Regions from separate parts of the Streptomyces sp. NPDC020681 genome, predicted to be linked through region 3. Evidence: riboswitches for the same ligand, from Rfam matches in the RefSeq annotation. Region 3 holds a riboswitch; each other region holds the start of a gene.

Region 1 (10,391 bases), on a different contig from region 3:
CGGGGCCGCCGCACTCGCCGCGCGGCACCAGAAGATACGCCGGGTCGCGCTGCCGCTGCTCGGCCTCGCGCTCGCGATGGGCATGCACGCGCTGTGGAACGGCTCGACGTCGCTGTTCGGCCCGTGGGGCTTCTATGCGGTGTACGGGGCGTTCATGGTGCCGGTCTTCGGGCTGCTGACCTGGCTGACGATCTGGAGCCGGCAGCGCGAACTGCGCACGATATCCACCGAACTGCCCGCATACGCAGCGGCCGGCTGGCTCTCGGACGCGGAGCCGTGCGCGCTCTCCTCGATGCGGGCGCGCACGATGGCCCGCGATGTCGCCCTGCGTGCGCACGGACCGGCCGCCGCGCACGCCGTGTCGGAGTACGAGCGGTTCGCGACGTCGCTGGCGTTTCTGCGCCACCGGGCCCACCGCGGCACGGCAGGCCCGGACTTCGTGGCGCGCGAGCAGGAGCTGCTGCACCACATGTGGCAGCGCAAGGAGGTGGCCGGCCCGGCTCTGACGTACGCGGCACGGGCGACAGGCCGGGTGTGGACGCCGCCGCCGCATCGCGACTACGGCGGCTACAACCCGTACCGCGGCTAGTACCGCGGCCAGGGCCTGATCCAGACGACAGGCCCTAGCGCATGACTTGACTCAGACCGTCAGGCCCTTGCCCCGCAGCCAGGCCATCGGGTCGATGTCCGAGCCGCCCGCCGTGTGGACCTCGAGGTGCAGATGCGCGCCCGTCACATTGCCCGTCGCGCCGACGCGGCCGATGGTCTGGCCGGTGGTCACCTTCTGCCCGACGCTGACCGAGATCGAGGACTGGTGGGCGTACCAGACCTCCGTGCCGTCCTCGAGCTCCAGCACCGTGCGGTAGCCGTACGAACCGGACCAGCCCGCGGACTTGATGGTGCCGCCGTGCACCGCCTTGATCGGGGTGCCGGACGGCGCGGCGAAGTCCAGGCCGGTGTGGTAGCCGGAGGACCAGAGAGAGCCGGCCTCGCCGAAGGTGGAGGTGATCGTGTACGAGGAGGTCGGCAGCGCGTAGCTCTTCGCCAGCTCGGCGAGGCGCGCCGCCTCGGCCTTGGCCCTGGCCTCAGCCTCGGCCTTCTCCTTCGCGGCCTGGGCCGCCGCCTCGGCAGCCGTCTGCTGCTTCAGCGCCTCGGCCGCGGCCTTCTCGGCGGCGAGCTTCTCCGCTGCCGCCTTCGCCTCGGCGTCGACCGTGGCCTGCTGCTGCTCGGCCTGCTGGAGGATCCTGGCGCGCAGTGCCTCACCGGCGCCGTTCTCTTCCTCGGCGGAGCCGGTCTCGGAGGCCAGGCCCATCGCCGACAGCGAGGAGGCCGTCTGCTCGTCCGTCGGCGCCGACTCGTCGGAGTCGGACATGAAGGAGCCGACGCCGGGAAGGGACTGGGCGTCGGGCAGTTTGTCCGAGATGGCGTCGGGCAGCGAGATGGACACGGGCGGCTTGTCCTGCGCGGTGGCGATGCCGCCCGCGCCGACCGCGGCGATCACGCCGACGCCGAGCACCGTGGAGCTGCGGGCGAGCCCGCCGCGCTGCTTGATGACGCGGTGCTTGCCGCGCACCGGACGGACGGAGTCCTCGGTGGGGTTCCACTCCTCGTACGACCGCTCCGCCCCCTCTTCGCCGAAGAAGTCAGACGTGAAGGGTGCTTCTGGGGCAGGCCTGTTGGACGCCACTGAGGCGTACTCCTTTCCTTCCTTCTCGCCTACCGGGTTAGCTGACGGGTTCGGAGCAGGAAGGTCTCCTACGGGCGCTACTGCCGCGACCAGTGCGACAGGAGGTACCCGATTCACCCCAAGTGGTGGTTCCCCGGTTCCCTTGCGGGATTCGGCGCGTGCGCACGGTGCCGTCTCTTGCGACGGTTGTGACGACCGCGCTGCGTTATCGAACGTTAATAGACACGGGGTCTGGATTCCAAGCTGTTCCGGATGATCGTTAACGACTTCCGCCGGGACCAACTAGGACACAAGCAGCCGGAATCGGGCGACTTGATCGGCCCTCAGACTTGGTCACATTTCTGACGGTGCATCAAATGTTATGCGGAGGGCTCCACTCCGACTACACACAGTGCAGGTCACCCCACCAGTCCTCGCACAACTACTCCGCATCCGCCTTGACCACCGGCACCGTCCGGCGCCGCTCCGGCTGTCCCTCCGCGGGCCGGCAGACGGCCAGCAGCGCCATGTCGTCCCTCGATCCGCCGCCCGTATACCGCCGTACGTCGTCGACCAGAGCGTCCAGCAGCTCCTCCGGCCCCGGAAACAACCGCCCGCCGAGCCGCTCGCCCGGGTCGTAGAACACCCCCGCCGGATTGCGCGCCTCGGAGAGGCCGTCCGTGTAGAGCAGCAGCGTCGCCCCGTCCGGCAGCGGATGCTCCTGCGCCCGGTCCGGCCAGCTGCCCAGATCGCCCATGCCCAGCGGCAGCGAGGCCTCGGCCGGCTCCAGGAAGTCCAGGTCGCCGTCGGCGTACAGCATCAGCGGGTCCGGATGGCCGCGGTTCACCAGCCGCACCACCCCGCCGCCACGCGGGATCTCGCCGAGCACGGCGGTGGTGAACCCCTCGACGGCGTCCAGGGTGTCCCGCCGGGTGCCTTCGCGCGCGAGCGCCCGCTCCAACCGCTCCGCGACACCCTCCAGCGAGCTCTCCTGCTCGGCGGCCTCGCGGAAAGCGCCGATGACCACGGCCACCGCCTCGACGGCCTCGAGCCCCTTGCCCCGCACGTCCCCGACCACCAGCCGCACGCCGTGCGGCGTGTCCTGCACGGCGAAGAGGTCGCCGCCGATGAACGCGTCCGCGAGCGCCGCCTCGTACCGCGCGGCGACCTGCAGTCCGCCGATCCGCTCGGCCGGCGTGGGCAGCACGGCGCGCTGCGCGGTCTCCGCGATGACGCGCGCGGAGGCGAGCCGCTCACCGCTGCGCCGGATGACGGTGTTGATGAAGAGCGCGAGACCGGCGACGGTCAGCACGGTGGCGGTCTCGGTGTAGGACGTGATCTCGCCGATCGAGCTGTTGTAGAAGTGCAGCCCGACCACGCCCAGCGAAGCGGCGATGCCGGTCAGCAGAGTGGCGAGCCAGGAGAAGAACGGAGCGGCGAGCAGCGGCGCGGCCGCGAACATCGGCACGGCCGTGAACCGGTCCGGAGTCGTGAGATCGAAGAGCAGACCGCCCAGGATCATCAGCGCGGGCAGCGCACGGACGACTCGGCGGGCCACGAAGCCGCCCTGCTGCTCTCCGGTCGCCAATGGTGCTCTCCTGCCCGGTCCGCCCACGGCTGCGGACGGTACCGCGCCCTTCCCAGGCTGGCCGTAACCGCGCCGGGCGGCGAATCGCCATCGGCCAACCGGGCGATGCGGCGGCCGACGAAGGCATACGACAGTGGCCCGGCACTCTTGCGAGTGCCGGGCCACTGTCTTCAGTAGCGGGGACAGGATTTGAACCTGCGACCTCTGGGTTATGAGCCCAGCGAGCTACCGAGCTGCTCCACCCCGCGTCGATGAACACAACCTTACGCCATCCGGAGCAAGATCCACTCCACATTTACGGGGAGTGCCTCGCAGCCGGTGCGCCGACGGGTCCGGCGGGCCGGTCGGACCCGCCGGACCCGGTGTCTCAGCGGCGGCGCAGACGCACCGCGGTGAGCACACCGCCGGCCGCGATCAGGGCGAGGGCGGCGGCCGCGTACCAGGTGGCGCTGGAGGAGCCGGTGCTGGCGAGCGCGCCGGTCGTGGTGGTCGGCGTGCTCCCGCCCGTCGCAGCAGTGGCCGAGGCCGACGGAGTGGCGGACGGCGTGGCGGTCGGCGGGGTGGTGCCGCGCTCGGGAGCGACGGTGATCCGGCCCGCGGCCGCGAGGAACGGCGTGGTGTTGCACTCCGTGAGCGACGTCGAAGCCCGCAGCCCCGGTGAGACGGACGGCGCCCGCCCCGAACCGCCGGTCCATGTCCTTCCGGATCTCGTCGGTGGCGACAAGGAGCAGCACATCCACCGCGTTGTGTACGTCGCTCATGCCCGCCCTGAGGAGGTTCGGCGGCACATCGCCGCCCAACTGCTCGGAGACCTTGCGGAGTTGGGCCTTGGCGTACGTGGCGGTCGTCAGACACAGCGGACCGCCCCACGCCTTGCGGATCTCCCGCTGGTGACGGGCAGGATCCCCGGTGAACCGCGCATTGACGAGGGCCCGGTCCTTGTCCTTGGTGCCGATCGCGCTGATCCAGCTGCCCGCGTAGTCGGCCTCACGCTTCACCAGTTCAAGGGCGCGCGTGTAGTCCTCATTGCGGGTCTTCGACGGATCGGCGTCCTGCCAACCGTCCTTGGGAGCCTTGCACGGCTGCGAGAGGTCGAGCACGTCGTCCTTGGTGGGACTGGTCCTGCCCTTGGCGTCCCCGGGCTTCGCGGGCTCGGTGAGAGTGAAGCGTTTGCCGTCCCATGTCCCGGTGACGAGATACGAGCCCCAGGTCACGTCCCGAACAGTCTCCGACTTCACCGAGCCCCAGTCCCACCCGCCGGCACATCTGAGGACCGTGCTCGGCGTTCTGCAGAACGGTCATGGTGCCTTCGCAGCGCTGCGGCTGCGGAGCGGTACGGGCGACTTCGGAAGGAAGATCGCCCTCTGGATCACCCGTCGGTGAGGTTCCGCTCCGCGTACACCTTCATCGCGTCCCGGACGAAGACCGCGGTCCCCACACCGTTCCGGTCGTACGTAGCGGTGAAGCGCGGGTCGGCGACATACATCTCGCCGAGTCCGACGAAGTACGACTTCGTGGGCGTGACCGTCGCCGACAGCCACTCGTAGTGCCGCTGCGTGATCGTCTGCGCCTCGTCGCCGTCTGCCGCCTTCCCGTCCTTCAGCGCCTGCGCGTATGCCTTCGCGATCGAGATCTGCTCCTGCTGGAACTCGCGCTTCTCCTCCTCGCTGAGCGAGCGCCACCAGCGGTCGCCCTGCTCGTACGCCTCGCGGCCCCAGCGCTCGGTCACCTCCTGCTCGTACTGCGTGTGGTCGAAGCCGTCGAAAACTTCCTCGGCCATGAGTTCCTCTCCTGTCTCGGTCTTGTGGAGAGTGGTCCGCACGGAGGCGATCTGCCGTCCGATGCGTTCGCGCTCCTGCTCCAGCAGCGCCAGATGCGTGCGCAGCGCGGCAGCCGTGTCGCGCTGCCCTTCGAGCACCTCGGCGATCGCCGGCAGACCGAGGCCGAGCTCGCGCAGCAGCAGAATGCGCTGAAGCCGTACGAGCTGGTCAGGGCCGTAGTAGCGGTAGCCGTTGCTGCCTACGCGACTGGGCTCGAGCAGCCCGAGCTCGCCGTAGTGCCGCAGGGTGCGGCTCGTCGTCCCGGCCTGCCGGGCAATCTCCTGGATCGACCACTCCATGACCTGAACGCTAAATCTTGACGTTGCGTAAAGGTCAAGCGGAAAACGGGCGGGCCGGGGCAGCGGGTCGCGGGACGGCCGCCGCGGACCGACACTGAGACCGTCCAGTCACACACTGGAGGCGGTCATGGCGTACGACGAAGGACTGGCTCAGCGCATCCGCGACCATCTGGACCGGCATCCCGGGATCACCGAGAAGCACATGTTCGGCGGCCTGTCGTTCCTGTACCACGGCAACATGGCGGTCGGCGTGATCGGCGACGAGATGATCGTCCGGGTCGGCCCGGAGGCGACGGACGCGGCCCTGGCCAGACCGGGCGCGCGGGTCTTCGACTTCACGAGCAGGCCGATGCGCGGCTGGATCACGGTCGGCGCCGGGGGCCTGGCGGACGACGGGGCGCTGTGCACATGGGTCGACGAGGGTCATGCGTTCGCGGCGAGTCTCCCCCCGAAGTAGCCCGGGCCAGGGCCTACGCCAGCCGTGCGGCCCGCGTCTGCAGATAGCGCGCCTCGGGAACGCTGAGCGTGCGCTGCGCCGCCTGCTGATACGCGGCCCGCGCGCCTTCCCTGTCGCCCGCCCTCTCCAGCAGATGCGCCCGTACGGCGTCGAGCCGGTGATGGCCCGCCAACTGGTCCTCCAGCTTGGCGACTTCGACGAGCCCGGCCTCCGGCCCGTGCACCATCGCCACGGCCACGGCCCTGCCGAGCTCCGCCATCGGCTCGGGAGCCAGCCGTACGAGCAGGTCGTACAGAGCAAGAATCTGCGGCCAGTCGGTGTCCTCGGCGACGTCCGCCTCGTCGTGCAGCGCCGCGATCGCCGCCTGCAACTGGTAGGCCCCGGCCGGGCCCTGCGACAACGCCTCCTCGACCAGCGCCGCGCCTTCGCGGATCGTCTCGCGGTCCCAGCGGGTGCGGTCCTGCTCGTCGAGCGGGATCAGTTCGCCGTGCGGGCCGGTGCGCGCGGCGCTGCGGGCGTCGGTGAGCAGCATCAGCGCCAGCAGCCCGGTCACGGCGCCGTCCCGCGGCAGCAGCCGGCGTACGGCACGGGTCAGCCGGATCGCCTCGCGGGCGAGATCGGATCGGTGCAGCGCGCTGCCGGAGGTGGCCGTATAGCCCTCGTTGAATATCAGGTACAGCACCTGCAGGACGACGGCGAGCCGCTGATCCCGGTCCGCCGGCCCGGGCTGCCGGAACGGCACGCCCTTGATCCTCTGCTTGGCGCGGCTGACCCGCTGCGCCATCGTCGCCTCGGGCACAAGATGGGCCCGGGCGATCTCGGCGGTGGTCAGACCGCCGACGGCGCGCAGCGTCAGCGCGATCTGCGCGGCCGGCGCGAGGTCGGGATGACAGCAGAGGAAGAGCAGGGTGAGCGTGTCGTCCTCGGAGGGCGCACGACTCTCGCCGGGCGGAGGAGCGGTGAAGGCGTCGCGCGGGGTGAGCGTCGCGGCCGTCTCCTCCCTCCTGCGCCGGGCTTCCTCGCTGCGCAGCAGGTCGGTCAGCCGCCGGGATGCGACCTTGATCAGCCAGCCGCGCGGATTGTCCGGAACGCCCTTCTCCGGCCACTGCTCGGCGGCGGCGAGCAGCGCCTCCTGTACGGAGTCCTCGGCCAGGTCGAAGTGTCCGTACCGGCGCACCAGCGCACCGAGGACCTGCGGCGCGTTCTTGCGCAGCAGGTCCTCGGTCTCCTCAGTCCCGGTCGTACGTCTCACACATCGCCTCCGCCGGCGTCCTGGATGGGCCGGATGACGACGGGGTAGTCGGTGACGCCCTCGGGAACCGGGCAGAGGGCGACCCGGGCGGCGATCTCCGTGACCCGCTCCAGGCTCGCGCAGTCGAGCACCCAGTAGCCGGCGAGCAGCTCCTTGGTCTCGCTGTAGGGCCCGTCCGTGATCACCGGCCGGCCGTCCTTGCCCGCGGCGACCAGCCGGGTCTGCGCGGGCTCGGTCAGCCCCTGCGCGTCCACGAGCTCACCGGACTCGGCGAGATCGTTGTTGACCGACTGCATGAAGGCGAACATGGCAGCCAGGTCCTTCTCGCTCCAAGCAGGGCTGTGGGCGTTGCCCTTGCCCGACATGGCCTCGTAGTCGGCCTGGGTGCCCTGAACCATCACCAGATACTTCATGACTTCGCTCCTTCGGATGCGCTGTCACCCTTGTGGGCAACTTTCACAGGGGACGTCGGAGCGGGCGACCGGTTCTCGACACCCCGCGGAAAAAACTTCCAAGATCTTTTCGGGGCCGTCCGGGAAGAAGGGTGGGTATCGCCTACTGAACGGAACCGAGGACCTGGGTCACGGGCGCCAGGGCGCCGGTGACCTGGCCCAGCTCGTTGAGCTTGTCGAGCTGGCTGAGGGAGTTGGGGGCCTGCGTCACGGGGCCGGTGCCGACCGCGGCGCTCGCACCTGGGGCGGCCAGAGCGGAGGCTCCGGCGGCGAGGGCGACGGCGGCGAGGATGCGCTGTGTCTTCGTCATGCCGGGGACAACGGCGGAGGCGATCGGTGGTCACGGGATCGCGCCAGGTACGACCCGTATGCAATACGCGGGGTCACCCCACCTGTTGAATCGCATGTTGGAACGGAACCCGGTGGGTATGACCATGGAAGGGACTTGAGAACCTCACGGAACCTCAGGGACCTTGGCGGCGGCCGGTTCACAAACCCACGTCTGGAGGACTTATGGCATCACCCATGTCCGCCGACCGATTACTGAAGGCGCTGCGGGACGAGGGCCTCGCCGTCGTCGAGGTCGGCAGCTGGCGTACGAACAACCGCAACCACAAAGGCCCTTGGGGCCCGGTGCACGGCGTGATGATCCACCACACGGTCACATCCGGCACCGCGAACACGGTGTCCCTCTGCTACAACGGCCACTCCGCGCTGCCCGGCCCGCTGTGCCACGGCGTCATCGACAAGGCTGGCAAGGTCCACCTCGTCGGCAACGGCCGCGCGAACCACGCGGGCCTCGGTGACGACGACGTACTGCGCGCGGTCGTCGCGGAGACGGCGCTTCCCGCGGACAACGAGGCCAACACGGACGGCAATCGCGCGTTCTACGGCTTCGAGTGCATCAACCTCGGCGACGGCAAGGACCCGTGGCCGGCGGCCCAACTGGAAGCAATCGAGAAGGCGTCCGCCGCGCTCTGCCGCGTACACGGCTGGTCGCAGCGCTCGGTGATCGGCCATCTCGAATGGCAACCGGGCAAGGTCGATCCGCGCGGCTTCACGATGTCATCGATGCGATCGCGAATCGGCGCGCGTCTCGCCGGACCCCCTGAGGAGGAAGACATGACCCCGGAGCAGGCGCGTCAGCTGAAGGAGCTGCACGAGCAGCGGCGGGTCGCGCCGTGGACGTACAAGGGCAAGACACAACCGACGCGTGACGCCTTCGACTTCCTGGTCGACACGGACACGACGGTGAAGGAGATCGCGAGCAGGGTCTCGGGCGCGAGCTCTGTGGAACTCACCGACGCTCAGGTGGCGGCGATAGCGGACAGGCTGGCGGAGCATCCGACGTTCGCGTCGAAGATCGCGGAACAGGTGGCGGAGAGGCTGGCGGCGGCTCGGGCGGAGGACTAGTCCCGGGGAGGTGTGGCCCGGCGCCGTGGCCCTAGCGCTGCTGCGGCGCCTGCCAGCCGCCGTGCTGCTGGCCCGTGTACGGCTGCTGGGCCGGCGGCGGGGGCACGTAAGGAGACTGCTGCGAGGCGGCGGCGCCCCGCGTCCGGTCCAGTACTCCGCAGGCAACCGCGCCGATCATCAACCCGATGCCGAGGTGGGAGCTGGCCTCGCGGATCTGCTGGAAGTTCTCTCTGGTCACAGCAGTTCCCGTTGACGTCTTTGCTCGCGCTGCCTGATCCGCCTGCGCACGTACTCAGCAGGAGCCGTCAGCAACCCACCGCCGATGACACCGGCAGCCTGGAACCCCTCCTTCGTTCCCGTCAATACGATCGCGCCCACGAGCAACACGCCGCCCAGCACGTACACAGCAAGGACCGCAATCAGCTCGGCGTGCAACTTCACCAGCCCGCGGGCGCGATGGGCCGACACCGTCCCCACCAGCACTCCCAGCCGGGCAGCCACCTCGGCACGGGGCAGCTGCTGTTCCACCGTCCCCTCCACCGCGCCCCGCTGCAGCGACGTCAGCCGATCCTTGGCAGCGGCGATCTCGGCCGCCGTCTCCTGCCGCAGCACTTCACGTTCGACCGGCGAGTCCCATTCCTGCTCAAGCGCGGTCGCGTACTCGTCCGCCGACTCGTCTGATGCATCGGTGACCGGGGAGGAGAGGTCGAACCTGTCGCCCTGGCAGGCAGCCCGGAGGATCAGATGCCGGGCCACCGTGTAGGCGTAGCGGTCTGCCCACAGGATGGGTTTCGTGGCGGTGTGCAGCTCAACCCAGGTGGCCTGGACGACATCGTCCGCGTCCAGCCGACCTGCCGGGACGTCGTGCCGCCGCAACTGCCGCTCGGCGTAACGGTGCAGCCGCGACTCCCAGACCGCCCAGTCACGGTCCAGTTCCTCCACCGTCAAACCGTCTCCCGGCTGGGCGCGGCCGTGTGCATCAGAGGTCATCGCCGGTCTCCGCCCCGATCGTCGCGCCACCTCGGACGCGGACGAACCACATCGTGCCGTCCTTCCGTCTCCCGCCCAGCTCAGCCCCTGCGGGCAGCCGGACCGCAGCGTTGGCCAGCCGAGCCCGCGCCCGCAGCACCCAGACCTCGGCCGCCGCCGCACCCAGGCGAGCCACCAGCGGCAGGCCCGCGCCCAGGAGCAGAAGGAGTAAGGGGTCAATCATCACGGGCGCCTCCCGATCGGACAGCCGCTTCCGGATGATGCGGCGTACGACGAGTACGGGCGTGATGGGTACCGGATCCGTTACACGGGAGCCCAATGCAATTCACAGGTGCGGCACTCATCAGGCATCGGCGCCACAACGACGAAGCGCCCCGCCCGGTCGGAACCGGGCGGGGCGCTCCACTGCAGGCGACACCCTGCTCTGCAACACGTAGGCCGTGTGGGACTCGAA
Region 2 (10,391 bases), on a different contig from region 3:
GGCCGGCTGCTCCACGGAGTACATCCAGGCGATCTTGTGCCGCAGCTGGGTGAGCAGGGCGATCAGACCCGGACTGCCGGACGCCTGGGCGAGCGTCTCGTGGAACCAGCCGCCCAGTGAGCGCAGGTCCTCGCCCTGGCCGCGTCTGGCCCGCTCCTGCCCCAGCCTGACCAGGCCACGCAGCACCTTGAGATGCGCCTCGGTGCGCCGCTGCGCGGCCCGCGCCGCGCCCAGCGGTTCCAGCAGCATCCGGATGTCCAGCAGGTCGGCGGCCTCCTGCTCGGTGGGCTCGGCGACGCACGCGCCGGCATGCCGGCGCGTGGTGACGAAGCCCTCGGACTCCAGGGTGCGCAGGGCCTCGCGGACCGGGACGCGGGAGACGCCGTAGCGGCGGGCCAGCTGCTCCTCGGTGAGCCGGCTGCCGCGCTCGAATACACCGGAGACGATGTCGTCGCGGATCGCCGTACATACCGAGTGCGCGGGAATGCGCATGACCGAACCTCCGCTTTAATCCGCGCGAAACGCAGCCGATTGACGTCTGTTCAGTGACTCTATTGCAGTGAGCCGCATTTTCCGATGGCAGGCCGGAATCCATGGATATCTTTTGGCCAGGAGGCCCCAAACGCCGAAGGCCCCGGCGAGGGGCCGGGGCCTTCGGTGTGTGCGCGGGAACAGACGCGTCGCAAGGGGGTCAGACGTTCACGCCGTGCGCGCGCAGGTACGCGACCGGGTTGATGTCCGAGCCGTACTCGGGGGTGGTGCGGACCTCGAAGTGGAGGTGCGGCCCGGTGGAGTTGCCGGTCGAGCCCGAGAGACCGATCCGCTGGCCCGCGGCGACGCTCTGCCCGACGGAGACGCTGATGGAGGACAGGTGGCCGTACTGCGTGTACGAGCCGTCCTTCATCCGGAGCACGATGTTGTTGCCGTACGCGCCGCCCCAGCCTGCCTCGACCACGGTGCCCGCGCCGACGGCCACAACCGAACTGCCGGACGCGGCACGGAAGTCGACGCCGGAGTGGCTGCCGGAGGACCAGAGCGAACCGCCGGCCTTGTAGCCGGTGGTGACGTGCGAACCGGCGACGGGGAGCCGGAAGGCGTTGAGGCGCTTGCGCTCGGCCTCACGGGCGGCGTGCTCCTTGGCCTCGCGGATCTCCTTGGCACGGGCCTCGGCCTTGCGCTTCGCCTCGGCGGCGGCCTTCGCCCTGGCGCGGGCCTCGGCGGCCTCGCGCTCCTGGGCCTCGGCCTGCTCGGCGATCTGGGCGGCGAGCGACGCGGAGCCGACGACCTGGGTGGGACCGGAGTCGGTGACGGTGGCCGCGGCGGGCGCGGCAGCGGTCTCGGCGGCGAAGGCCGGAGAAGCGATGGCTCCGATGACGCCGGTGGTGGTGAGAGCCGCAACGCCGGCGATGTTCGCGCTCTTGCGCGACATCCGGCTGGGGGCACGGTGTTTCCCGGTGGCACGGGTGAACGCCATGAAGTGGCTGGTCCTTTCCTTCCTTCTCGCCTACCGGGTTAGCTGACGGGTTCGGAGCAGGAAGGTCTCCTACGGGCCCCTTCACACGAGTGCGAAGGCGTCCGATTCACCCCAGGGACTTCATGTGGGTCCCCGGCTCCCCAGGCTCGCGCCTGACGGGGACTCGGCGATGGCTGCCCGTGCCGCGGATGCGGCGGGCTACTGGCGGACAGCCCGACCGACGCTAAACGGATCAACTTCCCATCACCAAAAAGTCAGCCCCGTTTGTCACGCATGCCACAGGACAGACAGGCACCACCGCTACAAAAGGGGCAAATGACGGAACCCCGGCGTCGGGTGGACGCCGGGGTTCCGTTCTTCGTTGTGAAGTTGTTCGCCTCGATCGGCCTTGCATCGAACGGCGCGAGGTGCCCGATCAGCCCGTGACGACGGTCACTTCGCCGATGCCGAGCGCCCTGACGGGCTCCTCGATCTTCGAGGCGTCACCGACGAGCACAGTGACCAGCCGGTCCACCGGGAAGGCGCTCACGGCCGCGGCCGTCGCCTCCACGGTGCCGGTGTCCGCCAGCCGCACATACAGCTGCGCCTGGAAGTCGTCCGGCAGATGCTGCTCGACCTGGTCGGACAGCGTGCTCGCGACGGACGCCGCCGTCTCGTACTTCAGCGGCGCGACGCCGACCAGGTTCTGCACGGCGACATCGCGCTCCGCGTCGGTCAGCCCCTCGGCCGCGAGCGTGCGCAGCACCTTCCAGAGGTCGTCCAGCGCCGGTCCGGTGTTGGGCGTGTCCACGGAGCCGCTGATGGCGAGCATGGACGCGCCGGAGCCGTCCGGAGCCGAGCGCAGCACCTGGCCGAAGGCCCGTACGCCGTAGGTGTAGCCCTTCTCCTCGCGCAGCACGCGGTCGAGCCGGGAGGTGAGCGTGCCGCCGAGGCAGTACGCGCCGATCACCTGGGCCGGCCAGACGCTGTCGTGGCGGTCCGGGCCGACGCGGCCGATCAGCAGCTGCGTCTGCACGGCACCCGGGCGGTCCACGATGACCACGCGGCCGGTGTCGTCGGCGGAGATCTGCGGTACGGGCCGCGGCGATGCCTTGTCGCCCGTCCAGGCGCCCAGGCTGTCCGCGAGCACGGCGTCGAGATCGACTCCGGTGAGGTCGCCGACGATCACCGCGGTGGCGGTGGCGGGCCGGACATGCGCCTCGTAGAAGGCCCGTACGGACGCGGAGTCGATCCGCGCCACGGTCTCTTCGGTGCCCTGGCGCGGGCGCGACATCCGCAGCGCGGACGGGAAGAGCTCCTTGGAAAGCTCCTTGGCGGCACGCCGGGCCGGATTGGCCGCCTCGTGCGGGATCTCGTCCAGCCGGTTCTTGACCAGCCGATCGATCTCGCTGTCGGCGAAGGCGGGTGCCCGCAGCGCGTCGGCGAGCAGACCGAGCGCCTTCGGCAGCCGGGAGACCGGGACCTCCAACGAGACCCGGACGCCGGGGTGGTCGGCGTGCGCGTCGAGCGTGGCGCCGCAGCGCTCCAGCTCGGCGGCGAACTCCTCGGCCGAGTGCTTGTCGGTGCCCTCCGACAGGGCGCGGGCCATGATCGTGGCGACGCCGTCGAGGCCGTCCGGCTCGGCGTCGAGCGGTGCGTCGAGCGAGAGCTCGACGGCCACGACCTGCTGGCCGGGGCGGTGGCAGCGCAGCACCGTCAGGCCGTTGTCCAGCGTGCCGCGGTCGGGGGCGGGAAAGGCCCAGGGCCGGGCGGGTCCGGCCGTCGGCTGCGGGTGGAAGTCCATGGTCACGGCAGCGTCGCTCACTGGTCCGCCTCTTCCTCTTCGTTGCTGACGTCTTCGTCGCTGACGTCGCCGTTCTCGGAGCCCGCCACCGGTTCGTAGACCAGCACCGCCCTGTTGTCCGGGCGCAGCCGCGCCTCGGCGACGGCCTGCACCTCCTCGGCGGTGACGTCGAGGACACACTGGACTGCGGTCAGCGCCAGCTGCGGGTCGCCGAACAGCACGGCGTACCTGCACAGTTCGTCCGCGCGGCCCGCGACCGTGCCGAGCCGGTCCAGCCACTCGCGCTCCAACTGCGCCTGCGCGCGCTCCATCTCCTCGGGCGTCGGACCTTCGGCGGCGAACCGCGCCAGCTCCTCGTCGACCGCGGCCTCGATCTGCGGGACCTCGACGCCGCCGGACGTCTTGACGTCGAGCCAGCCGAGCGAGGGAGCGCCGGCGAGGCGCAGCAGACCGAATCCGGCGGCGACGGCGGTCTGGTCGCGGCGCACCAGACGGTTGTGCAGCCGGGAGGACTCTCCGCCGCCGAGGACGGTGAGGGCGAGGTCGGCCGCGTCGCACTCGCGGGTGCCGTCGTGCGGCAGGCGGTAGGCGGCCATCAGCGCGCGGGCCGGGACCTCCTCCTCGATGACCTCGCGCAGCTGCTCGCCGATGGTGACCGGCAGCGAGCCGTCGCGCGGCGGCTGCTTGCCGTCGTGGGACGGGATGGAGCCGAAGTACGTCTCGATCCAGGCGAGCGTCTGCTCCGGGTCGATGTCGCCGACCACGGAGAGTACAGCGTTGTTCGGCGCGTAGTAGGTACGGAAGAAGGCGCGGGCGTCCTCGAGAGTGGCCGCGTCCAGGTCCGCCATCGAGCCGATCGGCGTGTGGTGGTACGGGTGGCCCTCGGGGTAGGCGAGCGCGGTCAGCCGCTCGAACGCCGTGCCGTACGGGACGTTGTCGTATCGCTGGCGGCGCTCGTTCTTGACGACGTCGCGCTGGTTCTCCATCGACTCGTCGTCGAGGGCGGCGAGCAGCGAGCCCATGCGGTCGGCCTCCAGCCAGAGCGCGAGCTCCAGCTGGTGGGTGGGCATCGTCTCGAAGTAGTTGGTGCGCTCGAAGCTGGTGGTGCCGTTCAGCGAACCGCCGGCGCCCTGCACCAGCTCGAAGTGGCCGTTCCCCTTCACCTGGGCCGAGCCCTGGAACATCAAGTGCTCGAAGAGGTGGGCGAGCCCCGTACGGCCCTTGACCTCGTGGCGCGAGCCGACGTCGTACCAGAGGCAGACCGCGGCGACCGGGGTCAGGTGGTCCTCCGAGAGCACCACGCGCAGGCCGTTGGCCAGCCGGTGCTCTGTCGCTGTCAGGCCGCCGGAACCGGCCTGCGCTGTGGCCGTGTGACCCATGGGCATGTACGTCCCTTCGATCGCGATACAGAGAGTGCTGCCACTGTATGCAAGCGTGCTGACACCTGGCGAAGTTCCAGGGCCGTGATCGGCGTTGTTCCCGGGTCGTGGTCCACGTTGTCAGTGGGACGGTCCACAATGGTCGGCGTCAGATCCAGATCCGGTACGTGAAGGAGCAGCAGCCGCGATGGCCCGCCGCAGCACGAAGACCCCGCCGCCCGACGACTTCGAGGAGCGGATCCTCGACATCGACGTCGTCGACGAGATGCAGGGCTCCTTCCTCGAGTACGCGTACTCCGTGATCTACTCGCGAGCCCTGCCGGACGCCCGCGACGGCATGAAGCCCGTGCACCGCCGCATCGTGTACCAGATGAACGAGATGGGGGTGCGCCCCGACCGCGGCTATGTGAAGTGCGCCCGCGTCGTCGGCGAGGTGATGGGCAAGCTGCACCCGCACGGCGACGCGTCGATCTATGACGCGCTGGTGCGCATGGCACAGCCGTTCTCGATGCGCCTCCCGCTGGTCGACGGCCACGGCAACTTCGGTTCGCTCGGCAATGACGACCCGCCGGCCGCGATGCGTTACACCGAGTGCCGGATGGCCGACGCGACGTCGCTGATGACGGAGTCGATCGACGAGGACACCGTCGACTTCTCACCGAACTACGACGGCCAGGAGCGCGAGCCCGTCGCGCTTCCCGCGGCCTTCCCGAACCTGCTGGTCAACGGCGCGTCCGGAATCGCGGTCGGCATGGCCACCAATATGCCGCCGCACAATCTCGGCGAGGTGATCGCCGCTGCCCGCCATCTGATCAAGCACCCCGGCGCGGACCTCGAGACGCTGATGCGCCTGGTCCCCGGGCCCGACCTGCCGACCGGCGGCCGGATCGTGGGCCTCGCCGGCATCAAGGACGCGTACGAGACCGGCCGCGGCACCTTCAAGATCCGGGCCACCGTGGCCGTGGAGAACGTCACGGCGCGCCGTAAGGGTCTGGTCGTCACCGAACTGCCGTTCACCGTGGGCCCGGAGAAGGTGATCGCGAAGATCAAGGACCTGGTCTCCAGCAAGAAGCTCCAGGGCATCGCGGACGTCAAGGACCTCACCGACCGCTCGCACGGCCTGCGTCTGGTCATCGAGATCAAGAACGGCTTCATTCCGGAGGCCGTTCTGGAGCAGCTGTACAAGTTGACGCCGATGGAGGAGTCCTTCGGCATCAACAACGTGGCGCTGGTGGACGGCCAGCCGCTGACGCTGGGCCTGAAGGAGCTGCTGGAGGTCTATCTCGACCACCGCTTCGAGGTGGTGCGGCGGCGCAGCGAGTTCCGGCGGAGCAAGCGGAGCGACCGGCTGCATCTGGTCGAGGGCCTGCTCGTCGCGCTGCTCGACATCGACGAGGTCATCCGCCTCATCCGGTCGAGTGAGAACTCCGCGGAGGCGAAGCGGCGGCTGATCGAGCACTTCTCGCTCAGCGAGATCCAGACGCAGTACATCCTGGACACGCCGCTGCGCCGGCTGACCAAGTTCGACCGCCTGGAGCTGGAGAGCGAGCGCGACCGGCTGAACACGGAGATCGCCGAGCTGACCCGGATCCTGGAGTCCGACGCCGAGCTGCGGAAGCTGGTCTCGGGCGAACTGGCCGCGGTGGCCAAGAAGTTCGGCACCGATCGGCGGACCGTGCTGCTGGAGTCGGCGGGCACGCCGGTGGCCACGGCGGCGCTGCAGGTCGCGGACGACCCGTGCCGGGTGCTGCTGTCGTCGACCGGTCTGCTGGCGCGTACGGCCACGGCCGAGGCCCAGCTGACGGAGACCGACAAGCGCACCAAGCACGATGTGATCGTCTCGGCCGTGCCGGCGACACAGCGCGGCGAGGTCGGCGCCGTCACCTCGGACGGGCGGCTGCTGCGGATCTCGGTGATCGATCTGCCGCAGCTCCCGGACACCGCGTCCGCGCCCAACCTCTCGGGCGGAGCGCCGCTTTCGGAGTTCCTGTCACTGGAGGCGGACGAGTCGGTGATCTGCCTCACCACGCTCGACGAGTCCTCGCCGGGCCTGGCGCTCGGCACCCTGCAGGGTGTCGTCAAGCGCGTGGTGCCCGACTTCCCGGCGAACAAGGACGAGTTGGAGGTCATCACGCTGAAGGACGGTGACCGGATCGTCGGCGGTGTCGAGCTGCGTACGGGCGAGGAGGACCTGGTCTTCATCGCCTCCGACGCCCAGTTGCTCCGTTACCAGGCCTCTCAGGTGCGGCCGCAGGGCCGGGCGGCGGGCGGCATGGCCGGCATCAAGCTCTCGGAGGGCGCGCAGGTGATCTCGTTCACCGCGGTCGATCCGGCGCGGGATGCGGTGGTCTTCACAGCAGCGGGTTCGACCGGCGCGCTGGACGACTCGGTGACGACGGTGAAGCTCACGCCGTTCGACCAGTATCCGCGCAAGGGCCGGGCCACGGGCGGCGTCCGCTGCCAGCGCTTCCTCAAGGGCGAGGACGTGCTGCTGCTGGCCTGGGCGGGCGAGTCCCCGGCCCGCGCGGCCCAGCAGAACGGCACACCCGCCCGGCTCCCGGAGCTCGACCCGCGCCGCGACGGCTCGGGCACGCCGCCGGTCTCGACGGTGGCGGTGCTGGCGGGCCCGGCGAGTTAGCACAACTGCGGCCTCGGCCTGTCCGGTTGCGCGGACGGACCGAGGGAGGTCAGCTCCAGGGGATGTTCCGCCAGGGGCTGGCCTCGTTCTCCGTCAGGATCCGGTGGGATGTCAGCGAGCACTCGTAGTAGTGGCCGTACTCCTCCTCGTCGAAGCGCAGCGCCCTGCCCAGCGCATAGCCCGCGGAGAACTCCGCCCACGATCCGTAAGCCGCCTTGCTGAGCGCGCCCGCGTGGACGATCGCCTGTTCCGCCTCGTGCGGGGTGCAGAACCGGGCGGCCAGGCCCCAGCGGGCGACGGTGGGCGCGCGTCCGTAGTCGTACGCGGCGGCGGTGACGACCCGGCCGTCCTCGGGCAGCAGCCCGTCGGCCCGGAATCTGGCCTCGTAGCGCATGATGCGGCGGACCAGTTCCTCCATCTCCGTGACGAGGGTCTGCGGTGCGCCGTGATCGTGCAGGGTTCCGGCGGCGGTCTCGCGCCACAGGTCCGCGGACGGGAGCTCGCCCCGCCCTCTGCGCAGCTGCTCGCGCACCCGCAGCGCGAACTCGGGCTCCGGCGGGCTGTTGGAGAAGTCCAGCAGAGCGCTCATCTGCCGGTGCCAGCTTGCGTTGTCGCTGATCGCCCACGATTCGCGCAGCATGCGCCGCTGGGAGTGGTAGTCGAGGTAGACCGTGCCGGCCTCGTTCCAGGGCACGCCGTTGGCCACGGAGAGGTGCGCCCCGCAGGCGAGCCCGAAGGCGAGTGGCCCGAAGAGCGGGCCGGTGTGCAGGGCGTTCAGCCGGTCCGTCGTGGTGCGGTCGTTCTCCGCGTGGTAGCGGCGCCACAGCGCCCTGTCCCGCGCCGCCGCCGGCAGGCTCACGGAGGCAGGAGTGCCCGGGTTGACGGCGAGCCACAGTTTCGGATCGTTCCAGTCGTGGTCCGCCACCCAGTCCAGGCCGACCTCGAAGAAGACCCAGTCCGGGTGCCAGGGTGGGAGCATGCCGCGGGTGAGGAGGGCCATGCAGCGGGCCCCGGACGTCGGGTGAGCGATCGTGCGCCACGTGACCAGGCCCGGTTTGGCCTCGTAGTCGGCCCGAGGCTGCCCGATGAACAGCTCCTCCCTGGCCAGCACTCTCAGCTGCGCGTTGGTGTCGCCTCGAAGCCCCGCCTCGTGCAGTTCACGCTCGACGTGCGTCGGTGGTGTCCAGCTCATGACCACGGCAGGCTCCGGTACGGGCTCTTGAGGTCCTGGGTCAGGATGCGGTGCTGGGCGACCGACTCCTGATAGGTCCGGCCGAACTCCCCGTCGTCGAAGGCGAGTACCCGGGCCAGCGCGTACGCGGCGGAGAACGCCTCCCACGAGTTGTAGGTCTCCCGGCTCAGCCTGCCCGCCGCGAGAACGGCTTCTTCCGCTGGTCCCGGTTCGGTGAGGCGGGCACCGAGTCCCATGCGCACGAAGCTGATGATGCGGCCGTAGTCGAAGGCCCTCAGCGAGTCGACGCGTTCACCGGCGGTGAGTATCCCGTCGGCGCGGAACCGCTCCTCGTAGCGGGCAATGCGCCCCGCGGTCCACCGGACCTCCGCGACGGTCTCCGCGTCGGCCCGGTGCAAGGCGGGGGCCTTTGCAAGGGCGTCCTGCCACTCGGCCTCGGAAGGCGCTCTGCCCAGGTGCTCGTGCAGAGCGGCACGCGAGTTCAGCGCGATGGCCTCCTCCCAGCCGCAGAGCCGGGCCCCGTAGAGTTCTTCCAGTTTGTCGGCGTACTGGGCCCGGTTCGTCACTCGCCAGACCTCGCGCAGGCTGGCGGCGTCCCTGCGGTAGTCGAAGTACGTCGTGCCGAGTTCGTTCCAGGCAACGCTGTTGTGCAGCGACAGGTGCGCCCCGCAGGCCAGGCCGTGAGCCAGAGCGCCGTGTGACGGGCCGCCCGCATACGCGACGAGCAACCCCCGTGGCGGACCGCCGCTCTCGTTGCCGGCTTTCAGCCAGGCCTGTCGGTGGGACGGCTTGGCCTTGAGGCTGATGGCGCACGGAGTACCGGAGTTGACGGCGAGCCGCCATGAGGCGTTCGGCCAGACACGGGCCAGTTCCGCCAGGGTGACGGACAAGTGCACCCAGTCCGGATGCCAGGGCTGGAGCATGCCCGCCGTGCGGACGTGGACGCTCCACTTCCCGTTCTCGGGGTCCTTGACCGGAGTGAACGGGGCGGTGGCGCCGGGGGTGTCGGCGTAGAGCCGGCCGGTCGGCAGGAAGAGCTTCGCGCGGGAGAGTACGCCGATTCCGGCTGCCTCGTCGCCGGCCGCTCGTGCCTCGTACAGCAGTCGCTCGGTCTCCGTCGGCGGAACCCACCCCGTTGTCCTCGTTGTCACGGGGTCGATCCTACGAACTCCCCGCACGGTGCAGGGTCAGGGGGTCACCCCACGTAGTCGTCGTCCGACCCGGCCTGCCCGTTCGGTACGTAGCGCAGGATGCCCCACATGGCCTGTTCGCCCGGGGCGTCCTGAGGTCCCGTCACCGGGGTGGCGTCGAGTTCCTTGCGCATGGCTCCGGTGTCGATGCCGGAGCCGATCACGACGAGCTGGCTCTGTCGCTGCGCGTCGCCGGGCCAGGGCTCGGGATAGAACCGGAGGAACCGGCCGACGGCGTGGACGGCATACCGATTGAGCGGATCGGCCGCGCCGAAGTCCACAAATCCCTTGATCCGGTAGAGCCCTTCGGGCCGGGAGTCGAGGAAGTCCAGCAGCCTGCGGGGATGGAGGGGCTCGGCGGCGGTGAAGGCGACGGTCTCGTAGGCGTCGTGCAGATGCCCGTCGTGGCCGTCGTGACCGTCGTGACCGTCGTGACCGTCGTGATCATCAGGGTCGTGGAGGTCTTCGAAGGACAGCTGCCCGACGCGTTCGGTCCGCGGGCGGCATTCGAAGAGCAGCTCCGGATCGATGCGTCCGTACGTCGCCGGGATCACGGCGGCCCCGTCGGCGAGGCCCCCGATCCGCTCCCGCAGCAGCCGCCAAGCCACGTCGCCGACCCGGTCCGCCTTGTTGAGCACGATCAGATCGGCGATCCCCAGATGCCGGTCGAGCTCGGGATGCCGCTCCCGCGTCGCCTCGAACTCGGCCGCGTCGACGACCTCGACCAGGCCGCCG
Region 3 (10,391 bases):
CATCGGGGCCGAGCGGCCGGACGTCGTGGCGATCACCGCGGCCATGCTGCATCCCGTCGGCCTGACGAAGTTCGCCGAGCGCTTCCCGGACCGAGTGTGGGACGTGGGGATCGCCGAGCAGCACGCCGCGGTCTCCGCGGCCGGGCTCGCCACGGGCGGGCTGCATCCGGTCGTCGCCGTGTACGCCACCTTCCTCAACCGCGCATTCGACCAACTGCTGATGGATGTCGCGCTGCACAAGTGCGGCGTCACTTTCGTACTGGACCGGGCCGGTGTCACCGGCGTCGACGGACCCTCGCACAACGGCATGTGGGACATGTCGATCCTGCAGGTCGTGCCGGGACTGCGGATCGCCGCGCCGCGCGACGCCGAACGGCTGCGCCAGGAGTTGCGCGAGGCCTGCGACGTGGCCGACGCGCCGACCGTGCTGCGCTTCCCGAAGGAGTCGGTCGGCGCGCCGGTCGAGGCGATCGGCCGGATCGGCGGGATGGACGTACTGCGCCGGGCCGAGGACGCCGATGTGCTGCTGGTGTCGGTGGGCGCGCTGGCCTCCGTCTGTCTGCAGACCGCCGAGCTGCTGGAAGAGCGCGGCATCGGCTGCACCGTCGTCGACCCGCGTTGGGTCAAGCCCGTCGACGAAGCGCTGGCGCCGCTCGCGGCGAGCCACCGCCTGGTGGCCGTGGTGGAGGACAACAGCCGCAACGGCGGCGTCGGTTCGGCCGTCGGACAGTCGCTGCGCGACGCTGGGGTGGATGTGCCGCTGCGGACGTTCGGCATTCCCGAGCAGTTCCTGGCGCACGCGAAACGCGGCGAGGTGCTTGCCGACATCGGGCTCACGCCGGTGGAGATCGCGGGACGTATCAGCGCTGCCCTGGCAGTCAAGGAGAACGGCAGATGAGCACGGAGTTCGATCTGGGCAAGCTGCTCGCCGAGCGCGGCGGCGAGCGCTACGAGCTGCACACCCGCCATCTCAACCACCAGCTGCCGCGCATGCTGCACACCATCGGCTTCGACAAGGTCTACGAGCGGGCCGAGGGCGCGTACTTCTGGGACGCCGAGGGCAACGACTATCTCGACATGCTCGCGGGCTTCGGCGTGATGGGGCTCGGCCGGCACCATCCCGTCGTACGCAAGGCGCTGCACGACGTACTCGACGCCTCGCTCGCCGACCTCACCCGCTTCGACTGCCAGCCGCTGCCCGGCCTCCTCGCCGAGAAGCTGCTGGCCCACAGCCCGCATCTGGACCGGGTGTTCTTCGGCAACAGCGGCACGGAAGCGGTGGAGACCGCGCTGAAGTTCGCCCGGTACGCAACCGGACGGCCGAGGATTCTGTACTGCACGCACGCCTTCCACGGGCTGACCACCGGCTCGCTCTCCGTCAACGGCGAGGCCGGCTTCCGGGACGGGTTCGCGCCGCTGCTGCCCGACACGGCGATCGAGCTGGGCGATCTGGCCGCTCTGGAGCGGGAGTTGACGCGCGGCGACGTGGCGGGCTTCGTCGTGGAGCCCATCCAGGGCAAGGGCGTGCTGGCGCCGCCGCCCGGATTCCTGCGGGCCGCGCAGGAGCTGCTGCACCGGCACAAGGCGCTCCTGATCGCCGACGAGGTGCAGACCGGCCTCGGCAGGACCGGCGACTTCTACGCGTACCAGCACGAGGAAGGCGTGGAGCCGGACCTGGTCTGCGTGGCGAAGGCGCTCTCCGGCGGATACGTACCGGTCGGCGCGACCCTCGGCAAGGACTGGATCTTCAAGAAGGTCTACTCGTCGATGGACCGGGTGCTGGTGCACTCCGCGAGCTTCGGTTCCAACGCGCAGGCGATGGCCGCCGGGCTCGCGGTCCTCTCGGTGATCGAGGACGAGCAGATCGTCGCCAACGCCCGGGTGACCGGCGAGCTGCTGCGCTCCCGTCTTGCCGCGCTCGTCGACCGCTATGAGCTGCTGCACGAGGTGCGCGGACGCGGGCTGATGATCGGCATCGAGTTCGGCAGGCCCGACTCGATCAGGCTGCGCAGCCGCTGGACCATGCTGCAGGCGGCCCGCAAGGGTCTCTTCGCTCAGATGGTGGTGGTTCCGCTGCTGCAGAAGCACCGGATCCTCACACAGGTCTCCGGCGACCATCTGGAAGTGATCAAACTGATTCCGCCGCTGACCATCGGGGAGCGGGAGGTGGAGCGGTTCGTCGACGCCTTCACGGCGGTGATGGACGACGCGCACGCCGGCGGCGGGCTGATGTGGGACTTCGGCAAGACCCTGGTGAAGCAGGCCGTGGCCAACCGCTGATCATTGTCTGGCTTGGCTCTGTTTGCCTCTGGTTTGCCTCTGGGGCAAGAAATTTGCCTCAGAGGCAGACTGGTGGCGCAATGAGTGCATGAGCACTTCTGCCGGAGCAACCGGCGCCGCGCTGCCCGACGTCGGGCCCCGGCTGCGCGATCTGCGCCGCCGCCGCGGACTCACCCTGGAAGCCGCCGCACCTCGCGCGGGGCTTTCACCGGCACATCTCTCCCGGCTGGAGACCGGCAACCGGCAGCCGTCACTGCCGATGCTGCTCGGTCTGGCCAGGATCTACGGTACGACGGTCGCCGAGCTTTTCGGGGAGCTGCCGCCCGAGCGCGATCCGGTCGTCCGGGCCGGCGGCCGTGAGGCGGCCGCCGCCGACGGCTGGACCTACCACCAGGCCGGCAGTCCCGGCCGCGCCATGCAGGCGCTGCGGCTGACCGTTCCGTACGGCACCCAGAGCGATCTGGTCCGGGTGCATCCCGGCGAGGAGTGGCTGTATGTCCTCGACGGGCGGGTGCGGCTGAGCCTCGGGGAGGTGGTGCACGAGCTGTATCCCGGCGACAGCGCGCACTTCGACTCGCTCACGCCGCACCGCATCGCGGCGGCCACCCGGGACGGGGCCGAGCTGCTGTTCGTACACACTCTGCTGCAGAGCCCCGACGTCCACGCCCATGTCCGACACCCCTGAGAGGCCCGCCGTGTCCAAGCTGTCCGAGCCGTCCGAGCGGAATTCCGAGCACAACGAGGAGGGGAAGTTTCCCCGAGGGCTGGTGATCCGGCTCTTCGCCTACCTGGTGGCGGGCCATCTGTTCGCCGGGTTCCTCTATCTGCTCTTCACGCTGGGCGGCAAGGGCTGAGGGTTGGAGCGCCGGCCGCTCAGGCCTCGTCGAGCAGACGCTCGCGCAGCTTCTCCCGCGTCTGCGGGCCGACCTTCAGGCCCTCGGTGAGATAGCGGTCCGTGCTGCCCCAGGTCTGCTCGATCGTCTCGAAGGCGGCGCGCAGGTAGTCGGCGCGTGCGTCGAACAGCGGGCTCAGCAGCTCCATCACCTCGGGCGACATGGACGAGGGTGAGTCGTCCTTGCGCTTGACCTTGTAACGCCGGTGCGGGTCATTGGACTTGAGGTAGTCCGCCTCGATGGCGTCTCGCTCCACACCGACCGCCAGCAGCGAAACGGCTATCGACAGACCGGCCCGGTCCTTGCCGGCCGCGCAGTGCATCAGAGCGGGCACGCTGTCCTCGGCCAGCGCGTGCAGCACCCTGCTGTGCTCGCCGGTGCGCTCCTTGATGATCGTCCGGTACGACGCCGACATCCGGCCGGCCGCCTTGCCGTCGGCGAGGATCGAGCGCAGCTGCTCGATATTGCCCTCGCGGACCATCGTCCAGAACTCGGCGCCGTCGGCCGGGTCGGTGAGCGGCAGATTCACATTGCGTACGCCGGGCAGCTCGACGTCCGGGCCCTCCAGCCGCATGTCCGCCGCATTGCGGAAGTCGAAGATCGTGTGCAGGCGCAGCGTGGCCAGAAACGAGGCGTCGCTCTCGGTGGCGTGTGCCAGATGTCCGCTGCGGAAGAGCCGTCCGTACCGCACCTGCCGGCCGTCCGCGGTCGGCAGTCCGCCCACGTCCCGGAAGTTTCGCACCCCGGCCAGCTCGGGTTCCGTCGACGGGACCTGCGGCAGCTGCTGCGTCACAAGGGCTCCTGGGGTGACTGCTGTCGGCGCGGTCGCCGACGATGGCGTGTTGTCGACGATACGACATTGGTTCCTCGGGCAATCATCTCGGTTCGGCCCCCTCAAGTGCGTTGCACAGGCAGTGGTCTCTGTCGGATGATGTGCGGGCCTGTGCGGACCTGTGAGTATCTGAGGGGTCGGGATGATCGAGACTGTTGGCAAGGGGCGTACGTGGGTTCTGTCCGGACCGATGAGCAGCTATGCCTTTCATCTCACCGACGGCGATGAGCTGCTCCATCTCCACTGGGGCCCGCGGATCTCGGCGGCCGATGCAGAAGCGCTCGCGTCCGAGGGCCCGCCGCCGTACTGGCCCTTCGAGTCACAGCTCGACGGCCACGAGGAGTACCCGGTCGAGGGCGGACCCCGCTTCGTGCGCCCGTCGCTCTCCGTCCGAACGAGTGAAGTGCGCGGCACCGAGTGGACGTTCGCGGACGCCGCGGTCGACGGCGACGTACTGCGGCTGCGCTTCACCGACGCCGTGCACGGCCTCGGGCTCACCCTCCACCACCGGATGCGTGACGACTTCGATGTGATCGAGCGCTGGGTCACCGTGGCCCACGAGGGCCAGGGCGCCGATCTTGAACTGCTGCGCGCGGATGCCGCCGCCTGGACGCTGCCGCAGCGGGACGGCTGGCGGCTCAGCCAGCTGCACGGCCGATGGGCGGCCGAATCACTGCTCGTACGGTCGGAGCTGACGTACGGCGAGAAGGTCATCGGCAGCCGCCGCGGCCACACCGGGCACCAGCATCTGCCCTGGGTCGCGCTCGACGCGGACGGTGCCACCGAGGAGGACGGCGAGGTCTACGGCTGCGCGCTCGGCTGGTCCGGGTCCTGGCGGATCTCCGTCCAGCAGCTGCCCGACGGCCTGGTGCAGATCACCGGCGGCGCCGGATACGACGACTCGGGCCTGCTGCGGCTCGCGCCCGGCCAGTCCTACACCTCTCCGGTCTTCGCCGGGCTGTGGAGCCGCGACGGATTCGGCGGAGCCAGCCGGGCCTGGCACGCCTGGCAGCTGGCGCATGTCGTCCCGGACGCGACGGCCGACCGGCCCGTGCTCTACAACTCCTGGGAGGCCACCGGCTTCGACATCTCGGAGGAGCAGCAGCGCGCGCTCGCGCAGCGCGCCGCGGCCATGGGTGTGGAGTTGTTCGTCGTGGACGACGCCTGGTTCGGCCGGCGCGTCAGCGACCGCGCCGGGCTCGGCGACTGGACGCCGAACCCGGAACGCTTTCCGAACGGTCTCAAGCCGCTCGCCGACGACGTGCACGCACTCGGCATGCAGTTCGGCATCTGGGTCGAGCCGGAGATGGTCAACGCCGACAGCGATCTCTACCGCGCACATCCCGACTGGGTGCAGCACCACCCCGGCCGTGCCAGGACCGAGTTCCGCAACCAGCTCGTGCTCAACCTCGCCCGCCAGGACGTCCAGGACTACCTGTGGGAGCAGCTCGACGGGCTGCTGAGCAGCGCGCCGATCGACTATGTGAAATGGGACTTCAACCGCTGCTTCACGGACGCGGGCTGGCCAGGCCAGGAGTATCCGCAGAAGCTGTGGGTCGAGCATGTGGACGCGCTGTACGCGCTGCTCGACCGGCTGCGGGCCGCGCACCCGCAGGTGGCCTTCGAGTCCTGCTCCGGCGGTGGCGGCCGGATCGACCTGGGAATCCTCTCCCGGACCGATCAGGTGTGGACCTCGGACAACACCGATCCGCTGGACCGGCTCGCCATCCAGCACGGCTTCACCCAGATCCATCCGGCGCGGGTCATGGCCGCATGGGTCACCGACAGCCCCAATGTCCAGCTGAACAGTCGCGTCAGCACGCTCGGCTTCCGCTTTGTCAGCGCGATGGCCGGAGTGCTCGGCGTCGGCGGCGACCTCACCGAGTGGACGGATGAGGAGCTGGCGGAGGCGCGCGACTGGGTGGAGCTCTACAAGAAGATCAGGCCGCTGGTGCAGCACGGCGAGCTGCACCGGCTGCGCGCGCCGGACGGCGGACTCAGCGCCGTGCAGTACGTGCGCGGTGCCGAGACCGTTGTGCTCGCGCTGCTGCAGGCGCAGCACTACGGCGAGCGGCCGCCGCGGCTGAGGCTGCGCGGCATCGACCCGGCGGCCGCGTACGAGTGCCTGGACACCGGAGCCGTACACCGCGGCTCTGTCCTGCTGCACCACGGGCTGCACACCGGACTCAAGGGCGACCTGGACGCGACGGTCATCCGGCTGCGGCGCATATCGGACTAAAGGGTTCTATAGCTGGCGGTCTCGGTGAAATTCCTGCGTCATTGGCCGGAATTGGGAAGCAAGTGAGAGCGATCGCCGCTAATTGACTCTTCTGGCCCTTCTGTCCGAATTGGATGATTCGGTATAACGTGCCCCGTCTACAAGGGAGATGGGGTATGGCGCGTGAGCAGGATCATATTCGTGACGGTGTGTGGCGGTCGCACAAAGCGGAATTCCGCACGCCAGACGGACACTCAAGATCATTGATTCACGGAGTGTGACCGGAATTCTCCGGTGGTTTCCCGACTGGCCGTTGATCGGCAAAAGGAGTGACTTGTTCCGCTCGGCGCGGCTCGCTTAACGTCACGGCAATCCGGACGGACCGCCTAATCCTGCCGCCGCCCGGAATTCGAACCCACCCACGCGTGGCAGGAGCGGGGGACCCAGGTAGTACGCCGATTCCGGAATTCCGGACGGCTCGGGGTCAAGTCGCGCAGTTGCGCGGCCGGGCATCTCCAGCCCGAACCCGACAGCTCACCTCGTAGGCGCCGGAGAGGAAAGCGCCATGCCCGCAAAGGGTAAGCATCGCCGTCCCAAGACCAGTCCGCTCACGCGCACCGTCGTCGCCGCCGGCACCGGCAGCGCCGCGATCGCCATCCCGCTCATGAGCGCCGCCGGCGCCCACGCGGCCGACAAGGCCGCACCCGCCGCCGCCCCGGAGAAGGCAGTGGCCGCCACGGCCCCGTACAAGGTCGCAGCCCCGGCGGCCAAGAAGCCGGCCGCGGCTCCCACCACGTACCGCGTCGTCGCCGGCGACTATCTCTCCAAGATCGCCGCCGAGCACGATGTCCGCGGCGGCTGGAAGAAGCTGTACCAGGACAACCGGGAGAGCGTCGGCGAGGACCCCTCGCTGATCCACCCGGGCCTCAAGCTCACCCTCGGAGCCAAGGCGAAGGCCAAGCCTCAGGCCAAGCCCGACGCCAAGCCCGAGCCGCGCAAGGAGAGCCGCGAGAAGTCCTCGGCCGACACGTCCAAGGACTCCGGCTCCGAGAAGGCCGCGCAGCCCAAGGCCGAGAAGCCCGCGGCCGAGAAGACCGCCAACAGCGCCCCGCAGGCCAGCAGTGACGGCTTCACCGCCCCGCTCGACTCGGTCAACATCAGCACCGCCTACCGCACGGCCGGTGCCATGTGGTCCAGCGGCTACCACACCGGCATCGACTTCGTGGCCGCCTCCGGCACCACGATCAAGTCCGTGGGTCCGGGCACCGTCGTCTCCGCCGGCTGGGCCGGCGCGTACGGCAACGAGGTGGTCATCCAGCACAGCGACGGCACCTACTCGCAGTACGCCCACCTCTCCTCCCTCTCGGTCTCCTCCGGGCAGAGCGTGAGCGGCGGGCAGCAGATCGGCCTCTCCGGCTCCACCGGCAACTCCACGGGCCCGCACCTGCACTTCGAGATCCGGACCAGCCCGGGCTACGGCTCGGACATCGACCCGGTGGCCTACCTGCGCCAGCACGGCGTGTCTCTCTGACGCCGGACCGGCACGGGACCTGAACGGGTCCTGAACCGCGCCTGACTCCGGACCTGACCCCGGACGAAAGCCCCGAATCCCCTCGCGCCACGGCGGTGCCGCGAGGGGATTCGGCGTTATTCCGCCTTGGACGAGATTTGACCGGTGGCAAACGTCACCCCTCGTCAACCCCTCCTTACGGTCGCGTAGGTCACATCCGTAAGGGAAAGATGAGGACTTGTGGCAGACGATTCGAGAACAGAGAACAGTGGCTCATTCGGGTCGTACGCGGCGATCGGTGACAGTTTCACCGAGGGCGTCGGCGACCCGGGCCCGGACGGGACGTACGTCGGCTGGGCCGACCGCTTCGCGGTCCTCCTCGACGACCGCACGCCGGAACACTCCTTCAGGTACGCCAATCTCGCCGTACGCGGCCGTCTCCTCGACCAGATCGTCTCGGAACAGGTGCCGAGGGCGAAGGAACTCGCCCCCGACCTGGTGACGTTCTGCGCAGGCGGCAACGACATCATCCGCCCCGGAACCGACCCCGACGACGTGGCCGAGCGCTTCGAGCGCGCGGTCGCCGACCTGACCGGCGCGGTCGGCACCGTCATGGTGACCACCGGATTCGACACCCGCGGCGTTCCCGTGCTGCGCCATCTGCGCGGCAAGGTCGCCACCTACACCGCGCACGTACGGGCCATCGCCGACCGCTACGACTGCCCCGTACTCGACCTGTGGTCGCTCAAGTCCGTCCAGGACAGGCGGGCCTGGGACCCCGACCGACTCCATCTGTCGCCCGAAGGACACACCCGCGTCGCGCTGCGCGCCGCGCAGGTGCTGGGACTCGGCGTGCCCGCCGACCCGGACCAGCCATGGCCGCCGCAGCCGCCGCGCGGACCGCTCGAGGTGCGCCGTGACGACATCCACTGGGCACGCGAGCACCTGGTGCCGTGGATCGGCCGGCGGCTGCGGGGCGAGAGCTCCGGCGACCATGTCGAGGCCAAGCGTCCCAATCTGCTGCCGCTGTGACGGCGGTGTCAGGGCCTGGCTGTCTGTAGTTCCTCCGGACCGATCAGCGCCGTGCTGCCCGCGCCCGTGCAGGCGTACGCGCCCGCCAGCGCACCGAGCCTGGCGCTGTCCTCCAGGTCGCGGCCGGACAGTCGGCCGTACAGAAATCCGCAGACATACGCGTCGCCCGCGCCGGTCGAGTCCACCACCGGTGCGGGCGGCAGCGTTGCGGGGATCGGGCGCGGCGTTGTGCTGCCGTCCCGGGTGAGGAGATACGAGCCGCCCGCGCCCGCCGTCGCGACCACCGCCTGGGCCCGTCCGTCGCGCAGGATCTCCCGCATCACCGACGCTATGCGGTCGCGCGCGCCCGCAGCGCTGAGGAAGACCAGGTCCGCGCGGAGCGCGAACTCCCGGTGGTGGTCGGCCAGTCCGTCCCAGTCGTGCAGATCGGTGGAGACCGGGATGCCGAGATCCTCGATGTCGTCGAAGAGGAACCGCGCGAAGTTCACGATCGAGAGATGGACATGGCGGGCCCGCCGCAGTTGGGGGAGGTAGAACTCGCGCGGCATCCGCAGCTCGGCGGGGTCGCGGCCGTCGTAGAACGACATCCGGCGGCCCGCGGGGTCGACCAGATTGACCGCGCGGCGGGTGCCGGCCGGAGAGATCAGCGGCTCGAACTCGACGCCGCCCGCGGCCAGTCGCTCCTGGACCTGGCGGCCGGGCCAGTCGTCGCCGATGTAGTCGAGGAGTGTGACATCAAGGCCGAGGGCCCGGCAGCCCAGCGCCACATTGCCGCCCGTGTGGCCGGGCCATTCGTGGATCGGGCCGACGCCGAAGGAGTCGGCGAGCGGGACGGGCAGCGAGTCGACACGGACGACCGTGTCCACGCCGCTGCCGCCGACGACCAGCACATCGAGAGGGGAATCAGGAGAATCGAGGGGCCGAAGGGGCGTGGGGTCCGTCTGCTGCTGCGACAGGTGCGACACAGGTGCCAGTATGGGGGGTCACGCATGGCCGGGTGCAGGGGCCCCGGCGCACGAGGGTCAGCGTGAGGCTGCGGTCAACGCCTCGCGGTCCAGGCCGAGTTCGCGAGCGAGCGCCTCGTCCGTCCACTGGAGCATCGCGGCGCGCGAGAGCGAGCCGGCGTACGAGGTCATCTGCACGGCGAGGCCGTCCAGGAACGCGGTCAGCCGCCAGGCCGCCGCCGCCGGATCCTCGCACGGGAACTCGCCGTCGGCCGCGCCCTCCGCGATGACCTCCGTCAGCGCGGCCTTCCACTGCTGGTCGAGATCGCGCGCGACCTCACGGAGCACCGGTTCGCGCAGCGCGGCCGCCCAGCCCTCGATCCACAGCCGCCAGCCCTTGGCCGTGCCCGTCGGCGCGTACCAGCGGACGGCGGCCCGCAGCCGGCGGAGCGCGGATGTGCGGCGGCCGAGCAGCTTGCGCAGATGGGCGAGATCGCCGTCCGCGGCGTGCGTGAAGGCCGCGGCGACGAGCTTCTCCTTGGTCGAGAAGTGGTACAGCACCAGGGCGTTGCTCACGCCGAGAGCCGTGGCGACGTCGGCGATCCGCACGGCCGCCACGCCGTGCTCCTCGATCTGCTCGACTGCGGCGGTGAGCAGCTCTTCGCGCCGCTCCGCCACGCTC

What was found. Region 3 has a riboswitch for cyclic di-AMP ahead of ACH4YL_RS11855 (peptidoglycan DD-metalloendopeptidase family protein). Riboswitches for the same ligand answer to the same signal wherever they lie in the genome.
Region 1: another riboswitch for cyclic di-AMP. It lies ahead of ACH4YL_RS07140 (M23 family metallopeptidase); the one in region 3 lies ahead of ACH4YL_RS11855 (peptidoglycan DD-metalloendopeptidase family protein).
Region 2: another riboswitch for cyclic di-AMP. It lies ahead of ACH4YL_RS19630 (M23 family metallopeptidase); the one in region 3 lies ahead of ACH4YL_RS11855 (peptidoglycan DD-metalloendopeptidase family protein).

Annotation. Positions count from the first base shown of each region.
Region 1 covers NZ_JBIRTX010000002.1:748,859-759,249, reverse strand. The annotation lists gene ACH4YL_RS07145 (PrsW family intramembrane metalloprotease) at 1-589, shown strand, start outside; gene ACH4YL_RS07140 (M23 family metallopeptidase) at 641-1,687, opposite strand; cyclic di-AMP (ydaO/yuaA leader) riboswitch at 1,699-1,854, opposite strand; gene ACH4YL_RS07135 (PP2C family protein-serine/threonine phosphatase) at 2,109-3,254, opposite strand; tRNA gene ACH4YL_RS07130 (tRNA-Met) at 3,429-3,502, opposite strand; gene ACH4YL_RS07125 (LPXTG cell wall anchor domain-containing protein) at 3,622-3,990, opposite strand; gene ACH4YL_RS07120 (MerR family transcriptional regulator) at 4,624-5,373, opposite strand; gene ACH4YL_RS07115 (TfoX/Sxy family protein) at 5,501-5,830, shown strand; gene ACH4YL_RS07110 (RNA polymerase sigma factor) at 5,844-7,082, opposite strand; gene ACH4YL_RS07105 (YciI family protein) at 7,079-7,495, opposite strand; gene ACH4YL_RS07100 (hypothetical protein) at 7,638-7,844, opposite strand; gene ACH4YL_RS07095 (N-acetylmuramoyl-L-alanine amidase) at 8,048-8,947, shown strand; gene ACH4YL_RS07090 (hypothetical protein) at 8,979-9,185, opposite strand; gene ACH4YL_RS07085 (sigma-70 family RNA polymerase sigma factor) at 9,182-9,889, opposite strand; gene ACH4YL_RS07080 (hypothetical protein) at 9,927-10,160, opposite strand; tRNA gene ACH4YL_RS07075 (tRNA-Lys) at 10,372-10,391, opposite strand, start outside.
Region 2 covers NZ_JBIRTX010000007.1:297,524-307,914, forward strand. The annotation lists gene ACH4YL_RS19625 (GntR family transcriptional regulator) at 1-492, opposite strand, end outside; gene ACH4YL_RS19630 (M23 family metallopeptidase) at 692-1,474, opposite strand; cyclic di-AMP (ydaO/yuaA leader) riboswitch at 1,487-1,653, opposite strand; gene ACH4YL_RS19635 (M16 family metallopeptidase) at 1,890-3,278, opposite strand; gene ACH4YL_RS19640 (M16 family metallopeptidase) at 3,275-4,642, opposite strand; gene ACH4YL_RS19645 (DNA topoisomerase (ATP-hydrolyzing) subunit A) at 4,824-7,274, shown strand; gene ACH4YL_RS19650 (DUF1266 domain-containing protein) at 7,324-8,466, opposite strand; gene ACH4YL_RS19655 (DUF1266 domain-containing protein) at 8,463-9,617, opposite strand; gene ACH4YL_RS19660 (CobW family GTP-binding protein) at 9,662-10,391, opposite strand, start outside.
Region 3 covers NZ_JBIRTX010000004.1:370,723-381,113, forward strand. The annotation lists gene dxs (1-deoxy-D-xylulose-5-phosphate synthase) at 1-898, shown strand, start outside; gene ACH4YL_RS11830 (aspartate aminotransferase family protein) at 895-2,280, shown strand; gene ACH4YL_RS11835 (helix-turn-helix domain-containing protein) at 2,369-2,965, shown strand; gene ACH4YL_RS11840 (DUF6126 family protein) at 2,949-3,134, shown strand; gene ACH4YL_RS11845 (tyrosine-protein phosphatase) at 3,154-3,966, opposite strand; gene ACH4YL_RS11850 (alpha-galactosidase) at 4,148-6,244, shown strand; cyclic di-AMP (ydaO/yuaA leader) riboswitch at 6,630-6,786, shown strand; gene ACH4YL_RS11855 (peptidoglycan DD-metalloendopeptidase family protein) at 6,789-7,754, shown strand; gene ACH4YL_RS11860 (SGNH/GDSL hydrolase family protein) at 7,974-8,765, shown strand; gene ACH4YL_RS11865 (carbohydrate kinase family protein) at 8,774-9,652, opposite strand; gene ACH4YL_RS11870 (TetR/AcrR family transcriptional regulator) at 9,788-10,391, opposite strand, start outside.